Linked DNA regions of Cellvibrio sp. PSBB006. The protein of the gene in region 2 interacts with the protein of the main gene of each other region in a pairwise test. Links are inferred from orthologs where the notes say so. Each region holds a gene or a part of one and is shown on either strand. Other genes may lie near its edges.

Region 1 (10,685 bases), 1.3 Mb from region 2 along the record:
AGCAGAGTTCAAAAAACTGGCGGAGGCAGAAGCCAAATTGCTGATGCTGGGGGAAAAGAACATGGAGCGCAGCTTGCGCTTATACGGCGCCAGAATTGCGTTGTTCCGCAAGCAAGTGTACGTCGGCCGCCAGGATATTACCCAGGAACAAATTACTGCCTTGAAACAATCAATCTTACAGATCCGCGAGCAGTTTTATGACATGCTGAGTCGCAAATACGACCGCCTGCTGGCTAACGCCTGATCAATCTTTGCCCCATTTCTCGCCGCGCCTCGGCAATCGCCGGGGCCGTTGTAGCCAAAAAATCCCTGTCCTGACATCAATTACGCTAGAATGCCCGCCTTTTAACTCGGCCAGCAGCCATATCCAGAGACGTTAACCTGTGATCTCCACCGCCAATATCACCATGCAATTTGGTGCAAAGCCCCTGTTTGAAAATGTGTCCGTCAAATTCAATAACGGCAACCGTTACGGCCTGATTGGTGCCAACGGTTGCGGCAAATCCACGTTTATGAAGATCCTCGGCGGTGACCTGGAAGCGTCCGCCGGCCAGGTGATGCTGGAACCGAATACGCGCCTCGGGAAACTCAAACAGGATCAATTTGCCTATGAAGATTTCACCGTGCTCGATACGGTGATTATGGGACATACTGAACTCTGGCAAGTGAAATCCGAACGCGACCGCATCTACAACCAGGCGGAGATGAGTGAAGCGGACGGCATGCGCGTGGCAGAACTCGAAGTCGCCTTTGCCGAGATGGATGGTTATACCGCTGAAGCGCGGGCCGGTGAATTGCTACTCGGTCTGGATATTCCCATTGAACAACACAATGGTCTGATGAGCGCGGTTGCACCGGGTTGGAAGCTGCGTGTGCTCCTGGCACAGGCCTTGTTTTCCGATCCCGAAGTGCTGCTGCTCGACGAGCCAACCAACAACCTCGACATCAACACCATTCGCTGGCTTGAAGGCGTGCTCAACCAACGCAACAGCACCATCATTATTATTTCGCACGACCGCCACTTCCTGAACGCTGTCTGCACGCATATGGCAGATCTGGATTACGGCGAGTTGCGCATTTATCCCGGCAACTATGATGATTACATGATGGCCTCAACCCAGGCGCGGGAAAAGTTGCTGAATGAGAATGCCAAAAAGAAAGCGCAGATTGCCGAGCTGCAAACCTTCGTCAGCCGCTTCTCCGCCAACGCGTCCAAAGCGAAACAAGCCACCTCACGCGCGCGACAAATTGAAAAGATCCAATTGGAAGACGTTAAGCCCTCCAGCCGCGTCAGCCCTTACATAAGGTTTACACAGAATAAAAAACTGCACCGCCAGGCAGTCACCCTCGATCAGGTATCCAAAAGCTTCGATAAAACCCTGTTCGATGACCTGAGCCTGCAAGTGGAAGCCGGCGAACGGATTGCCATCATCGGCCCCAACGGCGCAGGTAAAACAACGCTATTACGCTGCCTTTATGGCGACCTGACACCAGACAGCGGTACAGTAAAGTGGGCCGAGCAAGCCGAGATCGGTTACTTCGCACAAGATCACGCCGCCGACTTTACCGAAGACAGCAATTTATTCGACTGGATGAAACAATGGACCAAAGGCGACGAACAACTGGTGCGCGGCGCGCTGGGTCGGATGTTGTTTTCCAACGATGAAGTTAAAAAGCATGTGAAGGTATTGTCCGGCGGTGAAAAAGGTCGGATGTTGTTTGGCAAACTCAGCTTGATCAATCCGAATGTGATGCTGCTTGATGAGCCGACCAATCACCTGGATATGGAATCGATTGAGGCTTTGAACCTGGCGCTGGAAAACTACCCCGGCACGCTGATTTTTGTCAGCCACGACCGTGAATTTGTGTCTTCGCTCGCTACGCGAATTATTGATATGCAACCCAGCGGATTAATTGATTTTCATGGTAACTATGAAGATTATTTGCGGAGCCAGGGAATTTACACCAGTTAATTTCGCTCACAAAAAAGCCCGCGATTGCGGGCTTACAGAATCTATTGGCACCCTAGCGAGTTTGGCGTTAGGCCTTTTGTTTCGAAACCTTCAAGTCAGGGATGACTTGAAGGAGCTACAGGGATGTATTCATGCGTTTTCGAAACAAAAGGCCTAATGACAAACGGATTCGAAGCGCCACTCTTTAGAGACAGAAAAACTAGGGATTACCGTAACTCATCAACCGTTGGTAACGACGTTCCAGCACATTATCAATGTGTTCCTTACTCAAGCGATCAACCTGATCCACCAAACGCTCTTGCAGTTTTACTGCCATGGCATCGATATTGCGATGGGCACCACCGAGCGGTTCAGGAATGGTTTCATCCACGATACCCAGATCTTCCAACACCTTGGAGGTAACACCCATCGCCTGTGCCGCTTCCGGCGCTTTGGCAACGGTCTTCCAGATGATATTGGCGCAGCCTTCCGGTGAGATAACAAAATAAGTGGAGTATTGCAGCATGTTGAGGTGATCGCCCACGCCAATGGCCAAGGCGCCACCGGATGAACCTTCGCCGATAACCGTACAAATAATCGGGGTGCGCAAACGTGACATTACCGCCAGGTTCTGCGCGATAGCTTCGGAGATGCCGCGCTCTTCCGAATCAATACCCGGGTAGGCACCGGGGGTATCAATCAGCGTTAACACGGGCAATTTGAAGCGCTCTGCCATCTCCATCAGACGCAATGCCTTGCGATAACCTTCGGGCTTCGGCATACCGAAATTACGGTACACCTTGTCGTGCACGGTGCGGCCTTTTTCTTCGCCAATCACCATCACCGGCTTGCCATCCAGGCGTGCAACACCGCCAATGATCGCTTTGTCGTCACCAAAGTGACGATCACCATGCAACTCGTCCCAATCGGTAAATACCCGACTGATGTAATCAGAGGTATAAGGACGTTGTGGATGGCGGGCCACCTTAACGACGTCCCAGGGAGTGAGGTTGGAATAAATACTTTCGGTCAGCTTGGTGCTCTTTTCACGCAGCTTGGCGATCTCGTCCGCAATATTAAGATCGTTGGCATTGCCAACCAGTTGCAGCTCTTCGATTTTGCCTTCCAGGACCGCAATCGGCTGTTCAAAATCCAGATAATTCAGATTCATATCACTAACTGGCTCAAGGTTTGGGTGTGTTGCGTGGTGATTTATTCAGGTGCCACTCCGGATGAGTCTCCAGATATGCCGGGCACGATAAGGTCGCCTAAGATACGCTAAAGTGCCCCGCGAGTCGACCTCCGAGGCGTATTTTCCTGATGAAATGTAAAAGCAATCAATGGCTTAGCAGGCAGACGATCGACTAATAAACCAGCCGCACCTTGGCTGTTCCATACTGGTCACGCAGGCGTTGTAACAAATCATCCTCCGGTCGGACCAGCCAGGCGTTGCCGAGACGAAGCTGCGCTCGTGCGTTGCTGCGCTGGTAGTCGATAACCAGGGGGCAGCGCCCTTCACGGTAAGGATCAAGAATACTGCTCAACTCACGGATAAAGTTTGCCGGCAAATTACCTGATTCCAGCTCCAGGCATAGTTCCCGCGCCTTTTCCTGACGCACATCGGACAACAGGCTGATGGTGTCAGCACGCATCTTCAGTAAGCCGTTGTAATCGTCGTAACTCACCTGGCCGTTGATCACCAGCAAGCCATCTTTCATCAACAAATCGCGGGACTGATTGTAGGCATCCGAAAAGATTGCCACTTCAATGCGTCCGGTACGATCATCCAGGGTTACAAAAGCCATGGTGTCGCCGCGCTTGGTTTTCATTACACGTTGCGCAACAACCAGGCCCGCAACGGTCTGGTTACTTTTCTCCGGTTTCAAATCCGCAATGCGCGATGACACCAGATGGTTCAATTCACTGTCGTATTCGTCGATGGGGTGACCAGTGAGATACAAGCCAAGAGTTTCTTTTTCCGCGTGCAGGCGCTCTTTCATGGTCCAACTGCGCACGCGATGAAAATCGCGGTATACGTCTTCATCAGAAGCGGCACTGGGCACTACATCGCCGAATAAATCCATCATCCCGGCGCTGCTGTTCGCGGCAGATTGTTCAGCCGTTTTCACTGCCTCATTCATCGCTGCAAACATCACCGCGCGATCATGATCGATATTGATACCCGGCCCGAGCTTATCGGCTGCACCGGAACGAATCAGTGCTTCCAGCGCGCGCTTGTTGACTTTTCGTGGATCAACACGCGCGCAGAAATCAAATAAATTTTTAAACGGCCCACCTTCATTGCGCGCGGCGATAATGCTGTCTACCGGTCCCTCACCCAAGCCTTTGATAGCGCCCAAACCATAGATAATATTGCCTGCGTCATTCACCGTGAAATGAAATTCACCGCTGTTCACATCGGGCGGCAACGGCATCAACTTCATCTGACGGCACTCTTCGATGAAGGTTACTACCTTGTCGGTTTTATCCATGTCCGATGACATGGTTGCGGCCATAAAGTGTGCCGGATAATGTGCTTTCAACCAGGCGGTTTGGTAAGACACAATGGCGTAAGCAGCCGAGTGGGATTTGTTAAAACCGTAGCCCGCAAACTTTTCTACCAGATCAAAGATTTTGATCGCCAGGTCAGGATCGACGCCTTGTTTTTTTGCACCGTCCTCAAATACTTCGCGCTGCTTGGCCATTTCCTCGGGCTTTTTCTTACCCATAGCGCGACGCAACATGTCTGCACCGCCGAGCGTGTATCCGGCAAGCACCTGGGCAATTTGCATAACCTGTTCTTGATAAACGATAACGCCGTAGGTCGGTTCAAGCACCGGCTTCAAGCTGGCATGCTGAAATTTTGCATCGGGATAGGCAACCTGCGCGCGCCCGTGTTTCCGGTTGATAAAGTCATCAACCATGCCCGACTCCAACGGACCTGGGCGAAACAAGGCAACCAATGCGATCAGGTCTTCAATATTATCCGGCTGCAAGCGCTTGATCAGATCTTTCATGCCGCGCGATTCCAACTGGAATACCGCGGTTGTCTCTGCGCGCTTTAACAAGCTAAAGGTTTTTTGGTCATTCAGTGGGATTGCATTGATATCCAGCGGCGGCTCGCCTTTTTTGGCACGCTGCTTGTCGATCATCAGGCGCGCCCAATCGATGATGGTCAGGGTGCGCAATCCGAGGAAGTCGAACTTTACCAGGCCCGCTTCTTCCACATCATTTTTATCGAATTGTGTTACCAAGCCGCTACCGGTTTCATCGCAAAACAGCGGTGAGAAATCCGTGAGTTTGGTGGGCGCGATCACCACACCACCGGCGTGCTTACCGACGTTGCGCGTCAAGCCTTCCAATTGCTTGGCCATCTCCCAGATTTCCTGGGCATCGCCGTCCATCTCTAAAAATTCACGCAGGATAGACTCTTGCTCCAGCGCCGCTTCCAGGGTCATGCCCGGCGTCGGGGGAATCATCTTGGATAATTTATCTGCAAGCCCGTATGACTTGCCTTGCACGCGTGCCACATCACGCACCACCGCCTTGGCCGCCATGGTACCGAAGGTAATGATCTGGCTGACCGCATCGCGACCGTAATTATCGGCCACGTAGGAAATCACTTTATCGCGGTTATCCATGCAGAAGTCGATATCGAAGTCGGGCATGGAAACCCGTTCCGGGTTGAGAAAACGTTCGAACAGCAAATCGTATTCAAGCGGATCAAGGTCGGTAATTTTTAGCGAGTAAGCGACGAGAGAACCCGCACCGGAACCCCGCCCCGGCCCAACGGGAATATCGTGATCTTTAGCCCACTGGATAAAGTCCATCACGATAAGGAAATAGCCGGGAAAACCCATCTGCACAATGATGTCGAGCTCGAAGGTCAAACGATCTTCATACTCTTTGCGTCGCTCAGCATAATTCGCCGCTGATTTATCGAGGATACGTTCGAGCCGTTCCTCTAACCCCTCGTGGGAAATCTTGCGGAAAAACCCCGCCTCGGTCATTCCCTCAGGAATTGGATATTCGGGCAGGAAGTATTTGCCCATTTGAATGGATACATTACAGCGCTTGGCGATTTCAACGGTGTTAGCGATAGCTTCGGGAATATCACTGAACAACTCCGCCATCTCTTCCGGCGAACGCAGGTATTGTTGATCGCTGTAGCGGCGCTCACGGCGCGGGTCATCCAGGGTGCGGCCTTCGCTGATACATACCCGCGCTTCATGAACTTCAAATTCATCACGCTTTATAAAACGCACATCGTTAGTAGCAACCACCGGGCATTGCATTTCATCCGCCAGCGCAACGGCCTGATGCAAATATTCTTCATCGTTTTCCCGACCGGTGCGCTGTAATTCAAGATAAAAACGATTGGGGAAATCGCGCATCCAACCCTGCAACAATTCGTGCGCTTGCGCCGCACGCCCCGCCAGCAAACACATACCGACATCGCCCAACTTTCCGCCGGAGAGCGCAATTACGCCTTCACTGTGTTCACTGATCCATTCGCGCTGTACATAGGCAACGCCCTGCTGTTGGCCGTGCTGCCAGGCACGGGAGATCAACGCAATAATATTTTTATAGCCGGTATTGTCTACCGCCAACAAGGTTAACAATGTAGGCTTGCCTTCAGTGTCGTTACTCGACATCAGGAAATCACTGCCCACTATCGGTTTGATACCGGCGCCTTGCGCCGCCTTGTAAAATTTAATGAGGCCGTAAAAATTGGTTTGATCGGTAACCGCGCAGGCAGGCATCTTCAATTCAGCCACACGTTTTACCAAGGGCTTGATACGCACCAGACTGTCGACCAGTGAGAATTCGGTATGGAGACGAAGATGGACAAAGTTAGTAGTCATACGCTTTTACTTTCTACGTTTATTAACGCGATGATCTGGAAGGATCGGGTAGAGGTTTGTGAGACCGTCAGCGGCAGGACGCCGCTGTCGAGCCCCCAGGGATGGGTTCACGGCGTGTATCACAAACCTCTACCCGACCCTTACTTCAACGTCGGAAATTAGAACAATTCTATTTGCGCAATTCGCGCCTTAACCGGCGCATAAGACTGGCGATGAATCGGCGTAACACCCAACTTTTCAAGTGCGTGCATATGAACTTTTGTCGGATAACCCTTGTGCTCAGCAAACCCATAACCGGGATATTGTTTGTCGAGTTCCAGCATCTCCCGGTCGCGCGCGACCTTCGCCAGGATAGATGCCGCGCTAATGGCCGCTACGCGGCTATCGCCTTTAACCACAGCTTCCGCTGCGTATTTCCATTTTGGTAGTTTGTTGCCATCCACCAACACATGTTCCGGCTGAATATGCAGCCCTTCAACAGCTCTTGTCATGGCCAATAAGCTGGCTTGCAGAATATTAATCTGGTCAATTTCAACAACGGTCGCGCGCGCAATACACCAGCTTTTCGCGTGCAACTGAATTTCATCGAATAAAAATTCACGACGTTTTTCGGTAAGCTTTTTGGAATCATTCAAGCCATCAATGGGTCGCTCCGGGTCCAGGATGACCGCTGCTGCAACAACATCCCAAGCCAAAGGGCCACGCCCGACTTCATCGACTCCGGCAAACAGATGTCCTGGATAACATGAAATAAATGGCTCAAGTAGCGTCATGCTGAAGCTCCTTTGTTTGAATAAGCTCCGCGATAGCATCCGCCGCGCGATCACTGGCATGGCGTTTTATAGATTGGTGCATGTCATAAAATGTGTCGCGCAATGCCTGGGTTTCTTGCGGATGCTCAAAATAATGCATTACGGCTGCGCTCATATTTTCCGGGGTTGCATCATCTTGCAATAATTCCGGGACTAACTTTTTTCCCGCCAGCAAGTTGGGTAAACCGACATAAGGTGTTTTTACCATACGCGACAAAATTGCCCAGGAAAGCCAGGATAGTTTGTAGGCGATCACCATCGGCCGTTTCAGCAGCATGGCTTCGAGGGCGGTGGTACCGGAGGCCATCAGGACGACATCAGCCGCCGCCATAACCGTTTGCGATTGACCGTTCACCAGATGGATGGGGTAATCAATATAACTACTAAGCTGCAAATGCAATTGCCGGTAGCGGTCTGCATTGGCAGCAGGAATGATAAATTGCAATGCGGGATTACGTCGCAAGCAATGTACCGCCGTCTCCATAAACAGCTGCCCGAGTCGTTCAACCTCATTGCTGCGACTGCCAGGTAACAGCGCCACAACTTTGGCATCCTGCGCAATGTGCAAAGTATTGCGTGCAGCTTGTTGATCAACATCCAACGGAATTTCATCAGCCAGGTGGTGACCGACAAATGCAACCGGAACCTGATGCTGTTGATAAAACTCTGCTTCAAACGGCAATAGCGTCAGCATTAAATCAACGGAGCGCGCTATTTTGTGAACACGTTTTTGTCGCCAGGCCCAAACCGAAGGACTGACATAGTGAGCGGTAAGAATACCTTTTTCTTTTAAATCGCCTTCAAGGGTCAGATTAAAATCCGGTGCATCAATACCGATAAAGACAGCGGGAGGGTTGGCAATAAAATGATCGCGTAAAAATGCGCGAATCTTTAGCAGTTCCGGTAAGCGTTTCAACGGTTCCACTAATCCCATAACCGCCAGGCGATCCTGCGGGAAAAATGAATGGAAGCCGAGCGCCAACATGCGTGGCCCACCGATACCGGAAAATTCTGCGTTAGGAAAATGTTTGCGCAATGCCGTCATGAGCCCTGCGCCGAGTATATCTCCCGATGCTTCTCCTACTACGATGCCGATACGCAAACGATCCGACATCTCGCCTCCTAGCGCACTATACCGCGAGACGATGATTTTAATGAATCGATGAGAATATTCAGAGCACTGCTGGTTTGTGCCATCTGCTCAAGTTCTGCAATGGCTTCATCGAGTGTCAAACCACGACGATAAATCAATTTGTACGCTTTGGTGATGTTGGTAATGTCTTCGGAGGTAAATCCCCGGCGACGTAAACCTTCAGCATTTACGCTTTTTGCTTCCGCGGGGCTACCGTTGACCATCACATACGCCGGCACATCTTTACCGATTGCTGTACCCATACCGCTAAAGCTGTGAGCGCCGATCTTGCAAAACTGATGCACCAGGGTAAAACCACTGAGAATAGCCCAGTCATCAATGTGCACATGCCCGGCCAATGCGGTGTTATTCACCAGAATGCAATGGTTACCAATCACGCTGTCGTGACCGATGTGTACATAGGCCATCAATAAATTGTGATGACCAATCGTGGTTTCGTGACGATCCTGAATAGTGCCGCGATGGATGGTGACACCTTCACGAATGATGTTGTTATCACCAATCACCAAGCGCGTTGGCTCGCCTTTGTACTTCAAATCGGGGGTATCCTCACCGACCGATGAGAATTGATAGATACGATTATGTTTACCAATAACCGTGGGGCCTTTGATAATTACATGCGACGCGATAACAGTACCCGCGCCGATTTCCACATCAGGGCCAATAATAGACCAGGGACCGACCTCAACATCGGAGGCCAGTTTGGCAGAGGGATGGATGATAGCTCGTGAATCAATCAAGGAATTATTCTCACCATTCTGGTTGACTGTGGTGTTGTCGATCCACCTGTATCACTCACGATCAAATATCAGCAGCAGCGAACAGAAGCCTACTTTAAAAGTCAGTGCAGGTTATGGGATCAACAATCCATGCGTATGCTTGCACGCTCAGATTTTGCGATCGGCACAAAGTATTGTTGCCGATGCAGCCAACGCACCGTCGACCGTTGCACGGCACTCGAATTTCCATATCCCACGCTTTTCCGAGACGACACGGGATTCCAGTTGCAGACGGTCACCGGGAATTACCTGACGCTTGAAGCGCACATCATCCACTCCCGCAAACAGGTATATAGAGCCATCTTGCGGTTTCTTTTTGGCACTTTTAAAACCGAGAATTCCGGAAGCCTGAGCCATAGCCTCAATGATCAGGACGCCGGGGAAAATCGGTGCCTGCGGAAAATGACCGTTGAAGACTTCCTCATTCACTGTAATGTTTTTGTAGGCGATGATTGATTCGCCCTCCACCAGCTCTATGACTCTATCGACCAATAAAAATGGATAACGATGAGGTAAGTATTCGCGTATTTCATTCACATCCATCATGGTCGAAGACCCCTGCATACTCAGCTTTTAAGCTTATAAAAAATATGAAGAGACTTTTGTACGCAGGTTGCAAAAAAGGCAACACACCGCACAAAAGCCTCACGGTTATTCAATTCAATCTTTTTTTACATCTTTTTCAAGTCGACTCAGGCGAGTCGCTATAGCATCCAATTGACGAAAACGCACCGCATTCTTGCGCCACTCTTTCGTTGTCGACATTGGTGTACCTGAGGAATAGGAACCAGGTTCAGACAAGGAACTGGAGACCATCGTCATACCGGTAAAATGAATATTATCGCCAATATCTATATGACCAACGACACCAACACCGCCGGAGAAAGTGCAGTTATCACCAACAACCGTACTACCAGCGATTGCCGAGGTCGCCGCCATCGCACAGTTTTTGCCCAATCGCACGTTGTGAGCGATATGAACCAGATTATCGATAATCACGCCGTCGTCCAGGACGGTATTACCCAGCGCCCCGCGGTCTATTGTAGTACATGCACCTATCTCAACCCGGTTGCCGATGATAACACCACCCAATTGGTGGATCTTGACCCATTCCTTACCGTTGG
Region 2 (15,795 bases):
TGAAAGCCTTGCCAATACAACCGCCTCCCATCAGCATCATCTGCCCGGAAGATGTTAAGCAACGCAAACCGCATCCGGAATCCATGTTTCTCGCCAGCCAACATGTCGGCTGCCAGCCTGATGAGATTGTGTATATTGGCGATCACAAACGCGATATCGATTGCGGCAGAGAGGCGGGGGCAATTACCATTGCAGCAGCCTACGGTTACATTGAAGCCGAGGATAACATCGACAACTGGCAAGCCGATTATTGTGTCAATCACGCCGATGAAATCTGGCCCATCCTTGAAAACCTGATGATTGCCTCCAGACAATTAGTCAGAAGCGATAGCGGAACGTCGGAAACTGCAGGTCATATGGAAAACTGATTGTCGGGACGCAAATTTATGATGCACATACCAAAAGATTACACTGCTGCGGCAAACGTATTACAGGATAAAATTATCCTGGTTACCGGTGCCGGCGACGGTATCGGGCGCGTAGCCGCAAAGACGTTTGCCGCACATGGTGCGACCGTTGTTTTATTGGGCCGCACCATGGCCAAACTTGAAATGGTTTACGACGAAATCGAAGCAGCTGGTCATCCTCAACCTGCTATTTATCCGATCAACTTTGAAGGTGCTGTTGAGAAAGATTACGTGGATTTGGGTAATGCCATTAACGATGCTTTTGGACGCGTAGATGGCATCCTGCACAATGCCGCTGAACTGGGCGAACGTACGCCCATCAGCAATTACAGCAGCACAACCTGGATGCGCGCCATGCAGGTGAATGTGAACGCACCTTTTATGCTGACGCGTGCACTACTACCCTTGCTCGATAAAGCACCCAACGCTTCTATCTTATTTACAGGCTCTACCGTGGGTATACAAGGCCGTGCGTTTTGGGGTGGATATGCCGCATCCAAAGCTGCTGCCGAAAATTTGATGCAAACTCTGGCTGACGAACTTCAGGAAACTTCGCGTATTCGCGTGAACAGTATTAACCCTGGCGCCACTCGCACCCGCATGCGGGCGGCGGCTTATCCAGCCGAAAATCCCACCAGCATTAAACCTCCGGAAGATTTAATGCCAGCTTATTTATATTTGATGGGCGATGATTCGATTGGAATATCCGGCCAGCAATTCGAATATGCTGAGGAAATATCGGAGTAGAATTATTGATAATGTATCGTCGGATTACGTCGCGTTGCGACTAATCCGACCTACTGCAACTCACACCAGTACCGCCGAGGCCGCAATAGCCATCGGGATTTTTCGCGAGGTATTGTTGATGATAATCCTCGGCATAGTAAAACGCGGTAGCCATTAAAATTTCGGTCGTAATGTCTCCAAAACCCGCTTCCGACAAGGCACCTTGATAAGCCGCTCGACTCACTTCCGCCGTCTGCTTTTGCATCTCATCGAGCGTATAAATACCAGAGCGGTATTGTGTGCCCCGATCATTCCCCTGCCGCATTCCCTGAGTTGGGTTATGAGATTCCCAAAACACCATCAGGATTTTTTCAAGCGAAATGATCGCCGGATCAAATACGACCAACACCACCTCGTTGTGGCCCGTCAAACCGCTGCACACTTCCTCGTAAGTCGGGTTGGGGGTGTAACCGGCCGAGTAACCTACCGCCGTGGTGTACACACCCTCTTGCCGCCAAAACCGACGCTCCGCTCCCCAAAAGCAACCTAACCCTAAAATAATTTGCTGCATATTTTCCGGGAAGGGTGGCTGGATAGTATGGCCGTTGACGTAATGGTTGTTTTTGACGGGCATGGGTTGAGAGCGCCCCGGCAAAGCTTGTTCGGGGCTCGGCATGTGGAGTTTTTGTGTACCGTATAACATCAGACGGCCTCCATTATCAGGAACAGAGCAATAAGGCATCGCGCCTGGATTTTTTAGCGCGATGTACCAATTAAAACCAACGGTTGTAGTTCAGTCGCTCCCACCAGGTCAACAGCAGGCGATCCACGGCGCCTTGCGCGGCGATACCCAATTTTTCCGGTAAGGATTTTTTGAAACTGTAACTCACTTCGTAGATGTCGGCATTGTCAGCTTGTGTGAGCAGATATTCATCACTGGTGTGCAAGCCATCCACCAGATTAACCTCCATTGCACGACGCCCGAACCAAACCTCACCCGTGGCAACCTTTGCGATATCTACCTGGGGACGATGTTCACTGACAAACTCTTTAAATAACACATGAGTGTCTTCCAGGTCTTCCTTGAATTTCTCGCGCCCCTTGTCGGTATTTTCACCGAACATGGTAACAGTGCGTTTGTACTCACCCGCCGTAAACATCTCGTAATCAATATTATTTTTCTTGAGCAGTTTGTGGAAATTGGGCAGCTGGGCAATGACACCGATAGACCCCAGAACAGCAAAAGGTGCAGCAATAATTTTATCTGCAACACACGCCATCATGTAACCGCCACTGGCGGCGACTTTATCCACACAAACCGTCAGGGGAATTTTTTTATTGCTGATACGTGCTAACTGACTGGCAGCCAAGCCATAGCTGTGCACCATTCCGCCACCGCTTTCCAGCTTTACAACGACCTCATCGGTCGCTGTAGCCAAACTGAGTACTGCGCTGATTTCTTCGCGCAGGTTATCGCAGGCAGATGCTTTTATATCCCCGTGGAAATCGAGGACAAACACACGTTTTTTATCCGTTGCCTTTGCGCTTGCATCGGCTTCGTCAGTGGTGCTTTCCGGTTTGGCTTTCGCAGCAAGCTTAGCGGCTTTTTTCTTTTCTGAACGCTCTGCTTTTTCACGCTTTTTCTCTTCCTTCATCAGCGTTTTTAGCTGCTCAGAATCAAGTGTTGCTTCTTTAAGCACATCGCGCATATGCTCAAATTTTTCATTGAGCTTATTGACTTCAATGTGGCCTTTATCGGTTTTTTTATGGCGCTGTCCCGCCGAAAAGACCAAGCCCACAATAACGCCAATCGCCACTACAATCGTGACTGTTTTAGCAAGAAACAACCCGTATTCCGTTAAAAATTCCAACTGACTACCCCATTTACCTTATTGAATAATAATTGCTATCGCCAGGCGCCTATCGCATCTTCAGCTGGCGCATTAAGTGGACGTGCCAGTAGCCCCGTATTGGACAGGGAAACTTCATAAAGTGCCCCGTCAGCCATAGGCAGATAAGTTGCGCTACCGTAAATCGCATCCACCACCGGAACCCATTCCGGATATTTATTAATCCAGTTCCAAACGTCCAGGTTGTACAGGCTTTCATTTAATGCATATACCGTGCGGCTGGCGGTGCGCTCCTGTTCAAGATCGTAATAGCGTCCGTTAATTCGATCCAGGCGATAGGCCGGACGCAGGCCAAAGGTTCCCAGATAACCCTTCCATTTGACGACCCGTGCATCCAGTTGCCATTGATCGCCGCGCAAGGTGTAGCGATGTTCATTGCCCTTGCTATCCACCAGCACCGCATCAAAATGCTGATCTTCTATCTTTTCAAAATTGATCGTGGCGATCACTTGCTCTTGCATAATCTGTTTATAACGAAAGATATCGTATGCAATCAGCCCGACCGCCAGGGCGACCGTTAACAGGATCAACCCGAACATGCCTCGCAGCCATCCCATGATCCAACTGCCGCGGAGCAGGATACTCAACGCCTTGTACGCGATTAAGCCACCTATCGTAATCACCACTAATGCTATGAGGGTGTATAACATGTTGCTCCCGGTCGGATTATTTTTGATTGGTTTGCTGTTGGACAAAATGCGCGATCAATTGACCCGCTAGAGTAGCGATTGGCGGCACCTGAGGCAACTGATCGTAGCGCCACCAACGTGCATCCACAATTTCATCGTTGTCGATCTGAATATCGCCGGAGGCATACTCAGCGTGAAAGCCAAGCATTAACTGATGGGGAAATGGCCAGGGTTGGCTATGAAAATAACGTGGCGAATGAACAGCGACTCCGACTTCCTCAAGGATCTCGCGGTGAATGGTATCTTCCAGGCGTTCACCCGCCTCTACAAAACCGGCGAGCGCGGTATAGATGGCCTGTTTTGAGCGGGCATGCTGCGCCAGCAAACATTCATCTCCGCGCGTTATCAATACGATAACGCAGGGGGACAAGCGGGGATAAAAGTGGATTTCGCATTGATGGCAGACTTTAGCGCGCTCATCATCATTGCTGACGGTAGGACGGCCGCAGCGTCCGCAGAACTGGTGATCCAGATGCCACTGGACTACCTGCAATGCACGACCGGCCAGCAGGAAGTACTCTTCATTTACCATCCCCAACAGGCTGCGCAAGCCCTGCCACTGCCATGTAGCCGTATCTGTTGGCTTTTCCACATCCACAGCCCAGCAGGCCGCGCGATCGAGATAGCCCATAAAGTGTTGGCTATTGATAACAAGATGGGTTGCAGCAAATTCAGCCTGAGAAAAAGGTCGCCAGGTGCTCCCGACAGGATTCACTAATTGACCGTTTGCGACGGGAATGTAGCAGGTCGCCGTGGCGACCTGGGCTGGCTGTGTGGCGGGAATAAAAACCATGGTTACACCCGATAACCTAATGCCTCCAGGCTCTCTTCGGCAATTTCCAGCACGCTGGTATCAGCATTTTTATCGATCTTGATACTGTCGAGGTAATATTCAAGGCTGATGATGGCGTCGGCAAAGGTTTCCAGCATATGTTGCACAGCCGCCATTTGCTCGTTGCGCAGCAGCGACACCTCGATAAATTCAATGCATTTTGCCAGCACCTTGGCTGCCCGGGATAAACCCAGCACAAACATACCGCCACGCACGCTGTCGAGCGTACCGACAATATTGTGGATATGCGCTTTGTCGTAATTGGATTCTATAAAAGAACTCAAGGCGCGTTTGACCATAGCCAGCCCGGACTCAGCCTCTTCGATAACCAGGCGCTCAGCCTCAGCGATCTGGCTGTGGGCCATGGCATCATCGCGGGATAACGCATTGATCTGCGCGAGCTTTTCGTCGGAAAGATTGACCTTGCCCAGACCTGAAATCGTACTTTCAACGTACAGCAAGGTGTCCGCTACACCCAATAATTCGTCCGGGCTCACCGGCTTTTTGGTTTTTTGCCAATGGGCAATCTTTTCGATTTCCTGTTTCAGACTGGTGCTGGGTGCAACCAAGCCGACTACCGACAGGATATCGGCCACCTTTTTCAGCGTATCCACCAGCTCGGGCGTTTCACTCAACAGTTCAGCACCGCCTTGGGCTGCCCGCTCCAGGATATTTTTTGTGCTGCGCAATTCATCGCTCAACACGGCCGCCATGGAATTTAAGGTATTGGCGCTCGGTCCTTTGAGGAACTCCATCTCACGAGCCAGCTCGGCATCGGTATAACGAACCGGTTTAATATCGTAAGCCGTCGCAACAGCCCTGACTTTGTCATCTGTCGCCCGGGACAGCGCCACAATGTACAACAGGTCTTTCAATAAATTCTTGTCCGGCTGACGCGCGAGAGACTGCTTCCCTTCCATCTGTAACCGTTTTATCTCGCGATCCAGGGCACTGAACAGCAACTTGCGCCCCTTGGTCAGCTGCATATCTTTGTCCGAGATCGCTGTAAAAGCCGCTGAGGCTACCCACCAGAGATTACCGAAAGGTGCTGTACCACTGGCAGCGTCCAAACGATCCATGGCGCGACACATCATGCCCAGAGAGGGTTTAACCTGTACACCCTGGAGCACCTTCAACAGACCGGTTTGGTACATGTGACGCAAACGGCGCACCAACGCCATTAAGTCTTCGTTCAATGGCGCAGCGGATGCCGGGCGTGCAACACCAGTCGGCGGCTCGTATTGGTAGAAATGGCTTTCGGGTACCAGAGGGGCTTTACGCGCCTGGCGCAACTCATTGATATGGGGGATCAGCAGCATGGCCATACTGCGGGAGGTTTGCGTGCAGTATTCAAGGTAGCGCGGCAGGATAAAAAAAGCCGAGGTCAACAACTCCAATTTACGATTGGTTTTGGTTTCCTCACCCAGGGTAATCTCGGTGATATGTTCCACCAACTCCTCCGCCAGCAGGTCTACACCTTTGAGCTGAATCAGACTCAATGTGCCGCGAATCTGCTTAATACCGTCGATACAATTTTGCAGCAATTCACCGTTATTGCGGTCATTGGCGAATTGCTCAAGCCCCACGGCAGATTGTTCAATAGTGGCAACCAATTCATCCTGAACCATCTTCAGGGAGGCTAGATTGAGAGTTTCGCTATTGCTCACGAGTACTTCCTTAACTGACAGTAAAAAGGCGCGATCGACAACCACACCGGGCTTGATTAGCTTAGCGCAAGATATTCCCTGTTGCTTACTTTGGGCTGGCGAATGATGGCAGCAATGTATACCAGGTCACGCCGCTTTTTGATGTTAAGTTAACAATTCTAATATGGATTTTATAAAAAGCCGCTAAGTCATTGTCATTATTGCTAATTATTTCGCAAATCACGCATCGGCAACTTGCAGCCAAACGCAATTGCCACCGCTGCTTTTGTCGATAGCCGCCAGTTTTTCTTCATGAGCCGTCAACTCGTCAAGAGTCGCGGCGATGACGGGCAAAGGCCGACGGCCGGGGTTCAGGCGGCGAATTTCGCTGACGGCAGCGGCGCCATCCCCCTTGGACTGGTTACCACTCAATGACAGCGCCGTTTGGCCGCCTGTCATTAGCAGATACACGTCGGCCAGAATCTCGGCATCCAGCAACGCGCCGTGGAGCTCGCGCTGGGAATTGTCTACGCCATAGCGTTTGCACAGGGCATCCAGATTATTTTTCTGCCCGGGGTGCTTACTTCGTGCCAACAGAAGGCTGTCGACCACATTGCAGCGGCGGGTTATGGATTGGTGGGCAGGATTAAGCTTGCGCAGTTCGTGGTCGATAAAGCCGATATCAAAGGGCGCGTTATGGATAACCAGTTCGGCATCACCGATAAAGTCCAGAAAATCCTCGGCAATTTTCGCAAATACCGGTTTGTCTGCGAGCATCTCATTGCTGATACCGTGCACTTCAAAGGCCCCTGCGTCCACCTCGCGTTCCGGGTTGATGTACTGGTGATAATGCCGCCCCGTCAGGCGGCGGTTGAAGAGTTCAACACAACCAATCTCAATGATCCTGTGATCCTGAGCGGTTTCAAGACCTGTGGTTTCGGTATCCAGTACAACCTGACGCATGCTTACCCCTGTTAATGTGAAAATTCATCAATGCCGCGATTGGCCAGCAGATCGGCCAGTTCATTCTCGCGATGTCCGCTGTGGCCCTTGACCCAGTGCCATTCCACTTTATGACGCTGGTTAAGTTCATCAAGCCGTTGCCACAGATCGGCATTTTTTACCGGTTGCTTGCTCGCAGTGCGCCAGCCATTGCGCTTCCAGCCAGCCAGCCATTCGGTTATTCCCTTGCGCACATATTGGGAGTCAGTGGTGATCACGACCTCGCAGGGCTCTTTCAAGGCTGAAAGCCCTTCAATGGCTGCCATCAGCTCCATACGATTATTGGTCGTCAGTTTCTCACCCCCGTGCAGGGATTTTTCTATCGTGCCAAAGCGCAATAACGCACCCCAGCCACCGGGACCAGGGTTACCCCGACAGGCACCATCGGTGAATATCTCAACATGTTTCAAACTTACTCTTCCCTATCGTTTTGATTGGTCTTCGCGACCTTGATGGAAGGACTTTTGACCCGCCCGTGAAGCTTGGTAATACCTAACCCCGGTACCGGTTTTAGCGTGCGCCATGCAGGCTTCAGGGGTGTCAACGCAATACGCTCCTTACGCGCCACAATCATGTAATAGCCACCCCAAGGCAGACGCAGCCTTTTACCCCAGCGCTCAAGCCAATGCAAATGTTTGATGGCGCCTGGATGCTGCAAGGGTAAACGATAGAAACCTTGCTGGATATCCACTGACTCGAAATCCAACAACGTCAGCCAGTCCAGAATCCGCCCCAGCCGCAAGGACTGATGGCGCCAGCGCGGCTTGCGGCTGAAGAAGCGGGCAAACCAACGGCAGGTGCCGAACACACTCCAGGGATTGAACCCCAGAATAACGAGATGCCCCCGCGGAATAAGCACACGGGCCGATTCCCTTAATAACTGATGGGGGCTTTGGCTGTAATCCAGGACATGATGCAGGAGTACGACATCAATCGACTCCTCCGGAAGCGGCAATTCGGCGAAGTCGCACAAGGCAGATAGACTGGGGTTTTCATCGGACACCGGGCTCAAGGAAAAGCGGTGGGTAATGCGACTGGAATGCCCCAGATCCAGTCGAGGACTAATGCTCATTTGCAATAGATGGTATCCAAACAAGCAATGCAAGGCTTGTTCGATAGATTCCCCCTCCTCACTCAACAGGGCTTCACCGAGCGGTGTTTCAAACCAGCTGACCATATCCCGGATTGACTCTTCTTCAGGCAAAACACCGAAGTGCTTTCGCCAGAACTGGCGCAGTGGCCCCAATGACTGATGCGACATGGTATGTCCCCGGTAACTTGTATTTTGAACTCGGAGAAGGCTAGGCTTGTCCCTTGCGGTACACCATCACCCTGCGAGCGATCCAATTGTGTTAACTGTTTACTCTATCCCGGCCCTTGAGAGCAATTATTTCTGGTTGCTGCAACCGGTGCCGGAAAAGCCGGACGCCTATATTCTCGATCCGGGCGATGCGCAGCCGGTTCTGGATTGTCTGCGACGGCACCAGTTGAATCTGGCTGGAATTATTATCACCCACCATCACTGGGATCACACGGATGGTATCAATGATTTATTGGCCCAGTTCCCCGTGTCGGTTTACGGCCCCGATTCCCAGCGAATTCCGCAAGTAACTCATAAACTGCATGGCGGCGATACCCTCGAATTGCCTGACCTGCAACTGGATGTATTGGCCGTACCCGGCCATACACTGGATCACCTGGCCTACCTTCACACCGACAGCGAACCGACAAAGCTCTTTTGCGGAGACAGTCTGTTCGCCGGGGGCTGCGGACGAATGTTTGAAGGCCAGCCAGAACAAATGCTCGCGTCACTTAACAAGCTCGCCGCCTTACCTGAGAACACGCTGATTTACTGCTCCCATGAATACACCCTCGCTAACCTGCAGTTCGCCCTCAAGATTGAGCCTGACAACAAAGCGCTTACGGACCGTTTGCAACAAACACAGCAGCTGCGCCAACAACACCTGAGCACCCTGCCCTCCACCATTGCACTTGAACGACGCACCAATCCTTTTTTGCGTTGTCATTTACCGACCGTCAAGGCCGCCGCCGAGCGCCATGCCGGCACCCTGTTAACCTCGGATGCAGACGTTTTTGGGGCAATCCGGCGCTGGAAAGATCAAGCCTGAACAGGCTACGCATGTCTCATCGCCCAGTATGCTTGATTGACCACTCTGGATGTTGCACATAGAATCACTTTCAACCAGTCGATTCCAGGGAGGGCGGCGCCGATAAATCCAACAAAATCAACGTGACTTAATGATAATGTTTAACCGCCACCCAAGCTTGCGACTATTTACCCTGTCCCTGGTTTTATTTTCGCTCTCCGCCTGTAACCTGCTCAAGCCCCAATCAACCACCGATACCAGCGGATTAACAGACTCCCTGCCCGATTTTGAATCTGACGAATACCACTTGGAACAACGAGCCAATCTCGAAGACAAGATCGTTGAGGAGGTCAATAAAGTTACCGAAATAGAGTATGTCGATATCTGGGCTCGTATCCGCAGTGGCTATGGATTACCGACTGTCAGTAATGCGAAAGTTGATGCCCATTTGAAATGGTATGCCAACAATCAAACCCATCTTGATCGGGTTACCGAGCGCAGCCAGCGTTACCTGCATTACGTCGTTTCCGAGATGGAAAGCAATAATATGCCCCTGGAATTGGCCCTCTTGCCGATGATTGAGAGCACCTACAATCCGTTTGCCTATTCACGTGCCAAAGCAGCAGGCATCTGGCAATTCGTGTCCGGCACCGGAAAAAGCTTTGGTTTGAAACAAAACTGGTGGTATGACGGCCGCCGCGACGTTGTTGCCTCAACGGACGCCGCCATTCGTTACCTGCAACGCCTTCACGCCATGTTCGACAACGACTGGTTATTAGCCCTGGCAGCTTACAACTCCGGGGAAGGACGCGTGCGACGCGCCATCGAAAAAAATCGCCGAGCGGGCAAACCCACTGACTTCTGGTCGCTCTCTTTACCCAAGGAAACCCGCTCCTATATTCCCCACCTGCTCGCACTCTCACAAATTATCCGTACGCCCGAAATCTACAATGTCAGTCTGCACGACATACCTAATGATCCTTACTTCACCATGATCAATCTCGATGCGCAGATCGATCTCATGCAGGCCGCCCGTCTGGCAGATATTGATTTAACCGAGTTGCAGCATCTTAATGCCGGCTATAACCGTTGGCTCACGTCACCGTCCGGTGAGCATGTTCTACTGGTACCCGTCGCCGATGCCGAAAACTTCACCAACCAACTTGATAACATGCCCAAGCTTCCGCCGATCAGCTGGAGCGAACATAAAGTGGTTAAAGGCGATGTCCTCGGCACCATCGCACGCCGCCATAAAACAACGGTAGATGCCATCAAATCCGTCAATCGTTTGAAAAACAACAATATCCGTATCGGCCAGGTTCTGTTGGTTCCCAGTGCCGCGATAACCATGCCCGAATACACCAGCTCTGAAGATCTGATGTATGGCTACGGCAAAAAGAAACCGGGCGCCGGAGCCCAATACCACAACGTGCGTTCGGGTGATAATTTGTGGACTATCGCCCGTCGCTATGACACAAGTGTTAAAAGCCTGACAAGGCTGAATAACATCAGCGCAAAGACCTTACTCAAACCCGGGCAAAAACTTTTGGTATCGAACAAGTCCAATGCCATTGTCGATAAAACTGTTGTTGCAGAGAATGGTCTACATAAACTCGTTTATCAGATTCAGAGCGGCGACACGCTGTACAGTATTGCCAACCGCTTTCGTTTATCGACCAAAGATATTCTCAGTTGGAATTCCGTGAAAGATGCGAGCTACATTCATCCAGGGCAATCGCTGACCTTGTATGTGCATGAGCAGCATATTAATTAAATATGAACGGTTAATTTATTTAGTGGAGCAAGTATGAAGCACACCCGGTTTTTCAACGCTCGTGTTGTTAACTATCTATCATCCTGCTTCTTGTTGATTTCCAGCGCTGTGATGGCCGCTGATGCTGCGGATAAAAAAGCTGACAAGGAATCCAGAATTGTCGAAGCTCACGCTATCGCCATGCATGGAGAACCCAAATACCCCGCCAATTTTACCCATTTCGAATACGCGTCGCCCAAGGCATTAAAAGGTGGCAGCCTCAGAGAACTTGCGATAGGCACTTTCGACAGTCTCAATTCGTTTATCACCAAGGGAACGCCGGCCAGCAATATTGCGCTGATCTATGACACACTCACGACGGCATCAATGGATGAGCCGTTCACGCAATATGGCTTGGTCGCCGAAAAAATTGAATATCCGGAAGACCGCAGCTGGGTGATTTACCATCTGAACCCCAAGGCCAGATTTCACGACGGCACAAAAATAACTGCTGATGATGTGGTGTTTTCGTTCAATACCTTAACAACCAAAGGCGCCCCACTTTACAGTTATTATTATGCCGATATCAAAACGGCTGAGGCGCTCGACAAGCAGCGGGTAAAATTCAGTTTTAAAAATACGACCAACAAGGAACTGGCACTGATTATCGGCCAGCTACCCGTATTACCGGCTCACTATTGGAAAGACAAACCTTTTGACCAGAGCAGCCTCGATATTCCATTAGGCAGCGGCCCCTATAAAGTCAAGCGTATAGACGCCGGACGCTCGATTGTTTTTGAGCGGGTCAAAGATTATTGGGGCAAGGACCTTGCGGTGAATGTAGGTCATTATAATTTTGATGAAATTATTGTCGATTATTACCGCGATGACACAGTAGCGATTGAAGCCCTAAAAGCGGGACAGCTGGATTTTCGGTACGAACGCATCGCCAAATCCTGGTTTACTAACTATGATATACCGGCAGCGAAAGAAGGTTTGTTAAAAAAACAAACTATTCGTGATTACAGCCCGCGCGGCATGCAAGCGTTTATCATGAATCTACGTCGCGCGCCGTTCGACAATATCAAATTCCGCGAAGCGCTTAATTATGCGTTCGATTATGAATGGACCAATCGCAATCTTTTTTACGACTCTTACACAAGAACCGACAGCTACTTTTTTAACTCTGACCTGGCCTCCAGCGGTGTACCAGAAGGACGGGAACTGGAGATACTCGCGCCGCACAAAAAAGAATTGCCTGCCAGTGTATTTAATGAGCCCTATAAAAATCCCGTCACCGATGGCAGCGGCAACAATCGCGCAAACTTACGCAAAGCTCAGCAACTGTTGGAAGATGCCGGTTACAAAATTGCCCAGGGTAAATTAATTGATCCCAAGACGCAGAAGCCGGTGGTTATTGAGTACCTTGAACGCGACCCTTCTTTCGAGCGGGTATTAAATCCTTATGTCCAAAACCTGAAGCGCCTTGGTATTGAGATGAATGTGCGAGTCGTTGACATGTCGCAATTTATTAATCGCGTACAGGGACATGATTTTGATATGACCAGCCTGACCATGGGGCAGTCGCAATCGCCGGGTAACGAACAGCGCGATTACTGGTCATCCAGCGCAGCCGACACGCAAGGCTCCAGCAATTACATGGGAATTAAAAACCCGGCAATTGATGCGTTGATTGAACTTGTTATCAATGCGCCTGATCGCGAAGAGCTTGTCGTTCGCACGCGCGCCCTTGATCGAGCGCTGTTACACCACCATTTCGTCGTGCCTCACTGGAATCTGATTGAACATCGCCTGGTTTATTGGGATAAGTTCGGGCAGCCAGAAATCGCGCCGGCTTTTGATCGAGTCTTCAGTACCGGTATTCTCACATGGTGGGTAGACCCGGAAAAAGCCAAGCGTATTAATGCCCGCAAAAAGTAATATACGGTCTTAACGGGCAATTATGGGCAATTATATTCTCCGCCGTCTGGCGTTAATGCTGCCAACATTGTTTGGCATCATGCTGATTAATTTTGTCGTCGTGCAGGCTGCTCCAGGCGGCCCGGTAGAACAAATGATCTATCGAATGCAGCATGCGAATATTGCCGGCGTACCTGCAGCACAATCTGACAATCACTCTGCGCGCGGCATTCCATCAGAAATCATAGAACGCATCCAAGTCATGTACGGCTTTGACAAACCGGCCCATGAACGCTTCTGGATCATGCTAAAAAATTATGTAACGCTGGATTTTGGCGAAAGCTTTTATCGAAATGCCAGTGTTCTGGATTTGATCATCGAAAAACTGCCAGTCTCCATCTCGCTGGGTTTGTGGAGTACTTTACTGATTTATTTGATCTCCATTCCCTTGGGCATTCGCAAGGCCATTAGCCACGGCAGTCATTTTGATGTGCTGAGCAGCACTATCGTCTCCATCCTCTATGCCATTCCCGGCTTTTTGTTGGGTATTTTATTGATCGTGATGTTCGCTGGCGGCACCTACTTTGACTGGTTTCCTTTGCGCGGCCTTACGTCAAGCAATTTTGATGAATTAAGTCTACTGGGAAAAATCGGCGATTACTTCTGGCACCTTGCCCTACCCTTAACGGCTTATACCATCAGCGGCTTCGCCACGCTGAGTATGTTGACCAAAAATTCATTTCTGGACGAGATAAACAAGCAGTACGTAGTAACTGCACAAGCCAAAGGTTTAAGCAAAAACCAGGTGTTGTATCGCCATGTTTTTCGCAATGCAATGCTCATTATTATTTCCGGCTTTCCCGCTGCTTTTATCAGTATTTTCTTTGCCGGTTCGCTATTGATTGAAGTTATCTTCTCCCTGGATGGCCTCGGCTTACTGAGTTTCGAGGCAGTGACAAATCGCGATTACCCGGTATTTTTCGGCACCCTGTTTATCTTTACCCTGCTTGGTTTGTTTATCAAATTAATCTCCGATCTGGTGTATGTGTGGGTTGACCCGCGCATCGATTTCCAAAGCAGGGAACATTGACGATGAGCTGGATTAATCGCTTGAGTCCTATCAGCCAGCGTCGGCTATTGACGTTTTATAAGAACCGGCGCGCCTATTGGAGCCTGATTGTTTTTGCAATCCTGTTTGTCATCAGTATGGGTGCGGAGCTTATCGCTAACGACAAACCGATACTTATCAGCTATCAGGATGAATTTTATTTTCCTGCATTTAAATACTATCCGGAAACCACATTCGGCGGAGATTTTGATACGGCTGCAGATTATCGCGACCCTTATATCAAAGATCTTATTGAAGCCGATGGTTGGATATTGTGGCCACTTATTCCCTACAGCTACAGCACCCATATTCACAACCTGCCGGAGCCCGCGCCGTCTCCGCCCAGCGCAAATAATTGGCTGGGTACTGACGACCAGGCACGCGACGTGGTTGCCCGCATTATTTACGGCTTTCGCATCTCGATTTTATTTGCCTTGATCCTGGCCTTTGGCAGTGCCTTGATTGGTGTAACAGTCGGAGCAATCCAGGGTTATTATGGTGGCAAGATTGATTTGCTCGGTCAGCGCTTCCTGGAAATCTGGAGTTCGTTGCCGGTGTTATTTTTATTGATTATTTTGGCTAGCATCATCACGCCTAATTTCTGGTGGCTGCTGGGGATTATGTTGTTGTTCAGCTGGACATCTCTGGTCGATGTTGTGCGCGCAGAATTTTTACGCGGCCGTAACCTGGACTATGTCCGTGCTGCTCGCGCATTGGGCGTCAGCAATCCCAAGATTATTATGCGCCACGTCTTACCCAACGCCATGGTCGCCACCATGACCTTTATGCCGTTCCTGCTAACTGGCGCCATTACCACGCTTACGTCATTAGACTTTCTGGGTTTTGGTTTGCCGCCGGGATCACCTTCGCTGGGTGAATTGGTAGCACAAGGCAAGAACAACCTTCATGCGCCCTGGTTAGCCTTAAGTGCCTTCGGCGTGTTATCGCTAATGCTCACCCTGCTGGTTTTTATCGGCGAAGGTGTGCGCGATGCCTTTGATCCACGATTGATCAACAAGCAGTAAAAAATGACTGAACCTATCTTAAATATAGAAAACCTGGATGTGACTTTTGGTCACGGCGCCCAAGCCCGTCGTGTTGTGGAAAAGGTCAATATCGCCCTGAACAAAGGTGAAACCTTTGCGCTGGTGGGTGAATCCGGTTCAGGAAAGTCAGTCACCGCCCATAGCATCCTGCAATTACTGCCCTATCCTTACGCATCTCATTCCGATGAAAGCGCGGTTTATTTCGAGGGAAAAAACATATTGCAGCTGAATGAAAGCGCCATGAATAAAATTCGTGGCCGGCGCATCGGTATGATTTTTCAAGAACCGATGACCGCACTGAACCCTTTGCATAGCGTTGAAAAACAGATAGGCGAAATTATAGGCCTGCATCGCGGTTTGCGCGGCGATGCATTACGTAACGAAGTATTGCATCAGCTTGAGCGCGTCAAAATTCCACAAGCATCCAACAAGTTGAAAGCCTATCCACACCAGCTCTCCGGCGGCCAACGCCAGAGAGTCATGATTGCCATGGCGCTGGCCAACCAGCCTGACGTGCTTGTTGCGGATGAGCCCACCACTGCCCTGGATGTTACGGTACAAAAGCAGATCATGATTTTGCTGAAGGAATTGCAACAGGAAATGGGGATGACGCTGTTGTTGATCACTCATGACCTTGGCGTTGTGCGT

The links.
Region 1: the proteins of dnaQ (region 2) and dnaE interact in binary tests that used the Escherichia coli proteins (3 or more experiments, as listed by UniProt). The link is inferred for Cellvibrio sp. PSBB006 from one-to-one orthologs.

What each region holds. Positions count from the first base shown.
Region 1 is NZ_CP021382.1:1,879,763-1,890,447, forward strand. What follows is about bases 3,117-7,217. They hold dnaE (DNA polymerase III subunit alpha), read right to left. Parts: upstream 6,818-7,217; coding sequence 3,317-6,817; downstream 3,117-3,316. Other genes in these bases: CBR65_RS07770 (acetyl-CoA carboxylase carboxyltransferase subunit alpha), read right to left, coding at 3,117-3,123; CBR65_RS22040 (hypothetical protein), read left to right, coding at 6,797-6,979; rnhB (ribonuclease HII), read right to left, coding at 6,976-7,217. In the rest of the region: CBR65_RS07760 (energy transducer TonB), read left to right, coding at 1-244; CBR65_RS07765 (ABC-F family ATPase), read left to right, coding at 384-1,973; more of CBR65_RS07770, read right to left, coding at 2,173-3,116; more of rnhB, read right to left, coding at 7,218-7,590; lpxB (lipid-A-disaccharide synthase), read right to left, coding at 7,577-8,743; lpxA (acyl-ACP--UDP-N-acetylglucosamine O-acyltransferase), read right to left, coding at 8,752-9,522; 3-hydroxyacyl-ACP dehydratase FabZ, read right to left, coding at 9,670-10,107; lpxD (UDP-3-O-(3-hydroxymyristoyl)glucosamine N-acyltransferase), read right to left, coding at 10,222-10,685. UniProt on the Escherichia coli protein: DNA polymerase III is a complex, multichain enzyme responsible for most of the replicative synthesis in bacteria. This DNA polymerase also exhibits 3' to 5' exonuclease activity. The alpha chain is the DNA polymerase catalytic subunit.
Region 2 is NZ_CP021382.1:622,804-638,598, reverse strand. Bases 5,313-8,259 are described here. They hold dnaQ (DNA polymerase III subunit epsilon), read right to left. Parts: upstream 7,174-8,259; coding sequence 6,451-7,173; downstream 5,313-6,450. Other genes in these bases: CBR65_RS02910 (methyltransferase domain-containing protein), read right to left, coding at 7,625-8,259; rnhA (ribonuclease HI), read right to left, coding at 7,185-7,622; CBR65_RS02925 (pilus assembly protein), read right to left, coding at 5,313-6,231. In the rest of the region: CBR65_RS02955 (HAD family hydrolase), read left to right, coding at 1-368; CBR65_RS02950 (YciK family oxidoreductase), read left to right, coding at 387-1,154; peptide-methionine (S)-S-oxide reductase MsrA, read right to left, coding at 1,195-1,836; protease SohB, read right to left, coding at 1,907-3,004; CBR65_RS02935 (cation/multidrug efflux pump), read right to left, coding at 3,040-3,693; nudC (NAD(+) diphosphatase), read right to left, coding at 3,710-4,525; more of CBR65_RS02925, read right to left, coding at 4,528-5,312; more of CBR65_RS02910, read right to left, coding at 8,260-8,473; gloB (hydroxyacylglutathione hydrolase), read left to right, coding at 8,562-9,341; CBR65_RS02900 (LysM peptidoglycan-binding domain-containing protein), read left to right, coding at 9,472-11,094; CBR65_RS02895 (extracellular solute-binding protein), read left to right, coding at 11,128-13,014; CBR65_RS02890 (microcin C ABC transporter permease YejB), read left to right, coding at 13,037-14,083; CBR65_RS02885 (ABC transporter permease), read left to right, coding at 14,086-15,126; CBR65_RS02880 (ABC transporter ATP-binding protein), read left to right, coding at 15,130-15,795. UniProt on the Escherichia coli protein: DNA polymerase III is a complex, multichain enzyme responsible for most of the replicative synthesis in bacteria. The epsilon subunit contain the editing function and is a proofreading 3'-5' exonuclease.